DNA from 3 places in the Allobosea sp. GW821-FHT03A12 genome. Region 2 is predicted to be linked to each of the others. Evidence: predicted binding sites of a transcription regulator. Region 2 holds the regulator's gene; each other region holds the start of a gene.
The links. Region 2 encodes PhoB, which activates phosphate uptake and scavenging genes when phosphate is short. Its sites were predicted from a motif close to TGTCATNNANCTGTCAT; they were not measured.
Positions count from the first base shown of each region.

Region 1: the regulator PhoB is predicted to act here: its motif matches at 826-842, upstream of ugpB (sn-glycerol-3-phosphate ABC transporter substrate-binding protein UgpB).
Region 3: the regulator PhoB is predicted to act here: its motif matches at 1,256-1,272, upstream of AC3WLC_RS31080 (DUF2794 domain-containing protein).

Region 1 covers NZ_JBYSVZ010000006.1:198,222-200,416, reverse strand. The annotation lists gene AC3WLC_RS23260 (fumarylacetoacetate hydrolase family protein) at 1-711, opposite strand, end outside; gene ugpB (sn-glycerol-3-phosphate ABC transporter substrate-binding protein UgpB) at 916-2,195, shown strand, end outside.
Region 2 covers NZ_JBYSVZ010000006.1:427,068-429,262, forward strand. The annotation lists gene AC3WLC_RS24415 (GcrA family cell cycle regulator) at 1-159, shown strand, start outside; gene AC3WLC_RS24420 (YnfA family protein) at 237-557, shown strand; gene phoB (phosphate regulon transcriptional regulator PhoB) at 567-1,265, opposite strand; gene phoU (phosphate signaling complex protein PhoU) at 1,406-2,131, opposite strand; gene pstB (phosphate ABC transporter ATP-binding protein PstB) at 2,169-2,195, opposite strand, start outside.
Region 3 covers NZ_JBYSVZ010000013.1:46,154-48,348, reverse strand. The annotation lists gene AC3WLC_RS31090 (NAD-glutamate dehydrogenase) at 1-248, opposite strand, end outside; gene AC3WLC_RS31085 (peroxidase-related enzyme) at 427-1,020, shown strand; gene AC3WLC_RS31080 (DUF2794 domain-containing protein) at 1,350-1,718, shown strand; gene AC3WLC_RS31075 (Bax inhibitor-1/YccA family protein) at 1,806-2,195, opposite strand, start outside.

The DNA.
Region 1 (2,195 bases), 230 kb from region 2:
GCGCAGGTTGACGTCGTTGCCGAGGCTGGCGCCGACGATGCGGCCATCCGAGGCGACGACCAGCACGATCTCCGGCTCGGGATTGTTCCAGCTCGAGGCCGGGTGCAGCCCGGCATCGGCGCCGGTGCCGACCGCCGACATCGGCGGCGCCTTGGTGAAGATCTCGGCGTCCGGCCCGATGCCGACCTCAAGGTACTGGCTCCAGCTGTTCTGGGCGATCAGCACCTCCTTCAGCTTCATCGCCTCGGGCGAGCCGGGCTTCAGCTTGGAGAGATCGTCGCCGATCAGCTTGCCGATCTCGGCCCGGATCGCGGCGGCGGCGGCCGGGTTGCCACGCGCCTTCTCCTCGATGACGCGCTCCAGCATCGACACCGCGAAGGTGACGCCGGCGGCCTTGACCGCCTGCAGATCGACCGGGGCGAGCAGCCAGGGCCTGCCGTCATTGCGCGTGGCGGCCGAGCTGTTGGCGAGCAGGTCGGCCAGCGAGCCCAGGCTCTCGCCATCAGCGGCGCGCAGGGCCGTTGCCGGATCGGTGGTCTCGCACAGGTCTCGCATGGTCGGGAAGGCCGCGGTGACGTCGATCACCGTGTCGCCCTGGAGCTTGACCACCGATGGTCCCGCGAGATCCGGGCGCCAGACCCGGCCGGCCAGCGCGGCGCGGTCGGCATCGGCCGGCAGGGTGTTGGCGGGCGTGAGCGAAAGCGAGGGCATGGCTGATCCAGGTTGTGTGCAGTGTACAGGGCGAGCTGCGAAGAACAGCCGCTTCCGCCGGAAATCGCAAGTGCGCGGATGCGCGTCCACAGCGGGGCGGAAATGTCATCGTTTTGTCATTGAACTGTCGCCCCGGCTTCATGCTAGCTTGCGCACCAACGACAAGAACGCCCGCGTGTATCGGGGGCTGAGAGGGAGCTGATAATGACCTTCAAATCGAAGACCTTGACCGCGGTCGGTGCGTTCGCGCTCGCCGCTGCTTCGCCGGCTATGGCGCAGACCGAGATCCAGTGGTGGCACGCCATGACCGGCGCCAACAACGACGTCGTCGTCAAGCTGGCCGAGGAGTTCAACGCCTCGCAGAAGGACTACAAGGTCGTCGTCGCCTATAAGGGGTCCTATCCCGACACGCTGAACGCCGGCATCGCCGCTTTCCGTGCCGGCAACGCGCCGCACATCATGCAGGTCTTCGAGGTCGGCACCGCGACGATGATGTCGGCCAAGGGCGCGATCAAGCCGGTCGCCGACGTGATGAAGGACGCCGGCGAGAAATTCGATCCGAAGAGCTATCTGCCGGCGATCACCGGCTACTATTCGACGACGAAGGGTGAGATGCTCTCCTTCCCGTTCAACTCGTCCTCGATGGTGATGTGGTATAACAAGGACGCGCTGAAGAAGGCGGGCCTGCCGGAGGCGCCGCCGAAGACCTGGCCGGAGGTGTTCGCAGCGGCCAAGAAGCTCAAGGCCGCGGGCTTCGACAAGTGCGGCTTCTCGACCGCCTGGACCACCTGGGCCAATATCGAGCAGCTCGGCGCCTGGCACAACGTGCCTGTCGGCACCAAGGCCAACGGCTTCGATGGCTTCGATACCGAGTTCCGCATCAACGGCGACCTCTTCGTCAAGCACCTGACCAATCTGGCCGAGCTTCAGAAGGACAAGACCTTCGACTATTCCGGCCGCACCAACACCGGCGAGGGCCGCTTCACCTCGGGGGAGTGCCCGCTCTTCCTGACCTCCTCGGCCTTCTTCGGCAACGTCAAGGCCAACGCCAAGTTCGACTGGTCGAACGCGCCGATGCCGTATTATCCGGATGTCGCCGGCGCGCCGCAGAACTCGATCATCGGCGGCGCCTCGCTCTGGGTCATGGGCGGCAAGAAGGCTGACGAGTACAAGGGCGTCGCCAAGTTCTTCACCTTCCTCTCTGACGTCGACCGGCAGGTGAAGCTGCACACCGAGTCCGGCTACCTGCCGATCACCAAGGCGGCCTATGAGAAGGTCAAGGCGTCGGGTTTCTACAACCAGAACCCCTATCTCGAGACGCCGCTGCTCGAGCTCAACAACAAGGAGCCGACCGACAACTCCCGCGGCGTGCGTTTCGGCGGCCTCGTCCAGATCCGCGACATCTGGTCGGAGGAGATCGAGGCGGCGCTGAACGGCCAGAAGACGCCGAAGGCGGCGCTCGACGCCGCCAATGAGCGCGGCAA
Region 2 (2,195 bases):
TATATGTGCCGCTGGCCAATGGGCGACCCGACCACGCCGGAGTTCCGCTTCTGCGGCGGCCGCAGCGCCACCGGCCTGCCCTATTGCGCCTATCACGCCCGCATCGCCTACCAGCCGGCAGCCGACCGCCGCCGCGACCGCAAGGCCATTCGCGCCTGAGTGGGCGGCATGTTTGGACGCTGAAAAGCCGGCCCTCGTGGCCGGCTTTTTCATGGCTGGAATGAGTGGGAGCGCCCATGACGACCCTGGCGATCTATGCCGCCGCGGCGCTGGCGGAAATCGCCGGCTGCTTCGCCTTCTGGGCCTGGCTGAAGCTCGACAAGCCGGTCTGGTGGCTGCTGCCGGGACTCGTCTTTCTCGCGGTCTTCGCCTGGCTGCTGACCCTGGTCGACAGCCCCGCCGCCGGGCGCGCCTTCGCCGCCTATGGCGGCATCTACATCATGGCGTCGCTGGCCTGGATGGCGCTGGTCGAGAAGGTCGCGCCGGATCGCTATGATCTCGCGGGAGCCGTTCTCTGCCTCGCCGGCGCGGCGGTGATCATCGCCGCGCCGCGCTGATCGAAGCGCTCAGCCGCGCGCAAACGTCTCATCGAAGGCGTAGCCGGCGCCGCGCACGGTGCGCAGCGGGTCCTTGGCGTTGGCGGGCGTGATCGCCTTGCGCAGACGCCCGACATGGACGTCGACGGTGCGCTCGTCGATATAGACGTCGCGGCCCCAGACGGCATCGAGCAACTGCGCCCGCGAATAGACCCGGCCCGGCGCCTGCATCAGGAATTCGAGCAGACGGAACTCGGTCGGGCCGAGATGCAGTTCGGCGCCGGCACGGCGGACGCGCCGCGTCGTACGGTCGAGCTCGAGATCGCCGGCGGCGAGCAGGCCGGCGACATGGCCGGGCTTGGCGCGACGCAGCAGGGCCTGGATGCGGGCGATCAGCTCGGGCAGCGAGAACGGCTTGACGACATAGTCGTCGGCGCCGGTGGCGAGGCCGCGCACGCGCTCGGTCTCCTCGCCGCGGGCAGTCAGCATGATGATCGGCACGCGCTCGGTGTCGCGGCGGGTGCGCAGACGCCGGCAGAGCTCGATGCCGGAGAGGCCCGGCAGCATCCAGTCGAGCAGGACGAGATCGGGCGTATGGTCGCGCAGATGCAGTTCGGCGTCGTCGCCACGCGCCACGCTGTCGACCTCAAAGCCCTCGGCCTCGAGATTGTAGCGCAGCAGCAGGGTGAGCGGCTCCTCGTCCTCGACGATCAGGATGCGTGCAGGCATTACGTCTCGCTTTCGCTCGGAGCCTGTTCCGCAAAAGTGGAAACCACTTTTGCGATCAGAACATGCTCCAACTTTTCAACTGCGCGAATTCTGATCGTTCAGCCGATTCCGGCTGAACGGAAAGCGCGCCGCCCGCCGGTTCAGCCATTGGCCGCCGGCAGGTCGACGAGGATGTTGGTGGTGTCGAGCTTCGGCCGGGTCTCGTCGATGGACTGGCCGGTGACGAGGTAGTGGATGGTCTCGGCGATGTTGGTGGTATGGTCGCCGATGCGCTCGACGTTCTTCGCGCAGAACAGGAGATGCGTGCAGAAGGTGATGTTGCGCGGATCCTCCATCATATAGGTCAGGAGCTCGCGGAACAGCGAGGTGTAGAGCGCGTCGATCTCGTCGTCGCGGCGCCAGACCTCCATCGCCTTCTGCTCGTTGCTGGCGGCATAGGCGTCGAGCACGTCCTTGAGTTGGGCCTGGACCAGGCGGCTCATATGCTCCAGCCCGACCACGGCGCGATGCGGCGGCGAGAACTGGCCGGAGATCGCGACGGCGCGCTTGGCGATGTTCTTGGCGAGGTCGCCGACGCGCTCGATGTCGGCGGCGATGCGGATCGCCGAGATCAGCTCGCGCAGGTCGTTGGCCAGCGGCTGGCGGCGGGCGATGGTCAGCACCGCCTTCTCCTCGACCTCGCGCTGGAGATTGTCGAGGCGCTGGTCGGCGCTGATGATCTTCTGGGCGAGCGCGGTGTCGCGGCGCACCAGCGCCACGGTGGAGTCGCCGAGCATGCGCTCGGACATGCCGCCCATCTCGGCGAGGCTGCGGCGCAGGCCCTCGAGATCGGCATCGTAGGAGCGGACGATATGTTGATCCGACATCGGGCGTATCCTTCGGTGCTGGCTGGCGCTGAGGACGTCAGCCGAAACGGCCGGTGACGTAGTC
Region 3 (2,195 bases), on a different contig from region 2:
TCGGTCACGGCTTCGTCGCGGAAGCGCAGATTGGGCTCGCCGGGTTTGCGCTTGCCGCTCAGATGGGCGTAGGCGGCGTCGGCGGCATGGGCCAGCAGCTCGGGCGGCAGCGCAACGAGATCCTCAGCGACGCTGCGGCCATAGAGCAGCTTGGGGAAGTCCGCCGGCATCGTCGCGCGAAGCTCGTGAGCAGCCGTCTCGATCGCGGTGACGGCAGCCGCCGTAGCATTCGCTTCGCGCTTGGCCATAATCGTCTTCCCCCTGCTATTTTGCCGAAGCGATGACATAGCTCACCGGCGGCTGCAACTTTCGTCGCATCGCAGCAGCCAGATTGCACCAATATGGCGCGGAAACGGCAAGTCTTGTCCGAACCGCGCGGATAAAGACGCAAGGAGTGCAGAGATGACGAAGAAGCATGACAAAGCGATGGTGGGCGAACAGCCTGCCAAGCAGGACGCTCCGCCCGCCGTGATGGCGCTCTCTCTGCCGCGAGCCGAGCTCTCCGAGCCGATGCAGGCCTATTTCGCCAAATGCGAGGAGAAGCTCGGCTACATCCCGAACGTGCTTGCCGCCTATTCGCATGACGACGCCAAGCTCCAGGCCTTCGCCACCTTCTACAATGACCTGATGCTGGCGCCGTCCGGACTGTCGAAGCTGGAGCGCGAGATGATCGCGGTCGCGGTCTCCAGCGTGAACCGTTGCTATTATTGCCTGACGGCGCATGGCCAGGCGGTGCGCCAGCTCTCGGGCGATCCCGTGCTCGGCGAGATGATGGTGATGAACTATCGCGCCGCTCGGCTCTCGCGGCGCCACCGCGCCATGCTCGACTTCTCGGTGAAGCTGACGGAAGAGCCGCACAAGATCGAGGAGGAGGATCGGCAGGTCCTGCGCGCCGCCGGCTTCGGCGAGCGCGACATCTGGGACATCGGAGCGGTCGCCGCCTTCTTCAACATGTCGAACCGGATCGCCTCGGCCGTCGATATGCGGCCCAATCCCGAGTATCACGGTGCGTCCAGGTAAAAGGCCGGCCAAAAGAAAACGGCCGGCGGAAAACCGCCAGCCGTGAGTTGGCTTCGACTCGTTGGCCCGGCCCGCCGCAGCGCCGGAGGGGCTGGGGGGCTGACGTGTCCGGAACCGGACAGGCCGGGCCGCCGAAGCAACGAATCGGAGTTGAGCCCCGTAACGGGGCGTTCGCTGGGCGCAAGCGCGGCAAAATCATGGCAATCGCCCCGGCCCCGAAAAAGGATGGCGGGCCTGTCACCAATCTGTCTTGCGGGACTCTTGCCAGCGCCGGAGGGCGGGCGCATCATCCCTTGCCGGATCACCACCGGCCACGAAAAGGAGGCGTGATGAGCGAAAGCGAAACTCCGCCAGGTCAGCGAGCGGGCGCGGTCGTCGCCTTTCCGGCTGCTGCCGCGCCCTCTTCCGTCACCTTCGATCGCCGCGAGCTGAACGAGCTGTTCAACCTCTATGGCCGGATGGTCGCGGCCGGCGAATGGCGCGACTACGCCATCGATTTCCTGCGCGACAAGGCGCAGTTCTCGGTCTTCCGGCGCACGGCCGAGGTGCCGCTCTATCGGATCGTCAAGGATCCGTCGCTGGCGCGGCGCCAGGGCGCCTATTCGGTGGTCACCGCGACCGGGCTGATCCTGAAACGCGGCGCCGAGCTCGGCCGGGTGCTCAAGGTGCTCGACAAGCGGCTGAGCGTGGTGAACTGATTCCTGCCTGCGCCGTGTGACGTCAGATCAAAAGAAAAGCCCCGGCCGCGAGGCCGGGGCTTCTTGATTCTCAGACTGCGGCCCTGATCACTCCTGGCGCGAGCCGAAGAGCGAGAGCAGCATCTGGAACATGTTGACGAAGTTCAGGTAGAGCGACAGGGCGCCGTTCACCGAGAGCTTCGCGGCCGACTCGGAGTCCATGTCCGAGTACAGGTACATTTCCTTCAGGCGCTGCGTATCCCAGGCGGTCAGGCCAGCGAAGACCAGCACGCCGATCACCGAGATGGCGAAGGAGAGCGCGCTCGAGGCCAGGAAGATGTTGACCACCGAGGCGATCACCAGGCCGATCAGGCCCATGATCAGGAACGAGCCGATGCCCGACAGCGACTTCTTCGTGGTGTAGCCGAACAGGCTGAGGCCAGCGAAGGAGGCCGCGGTGATGAAGAACACCTTGGCGATCGATTCACCGGTGAAGAC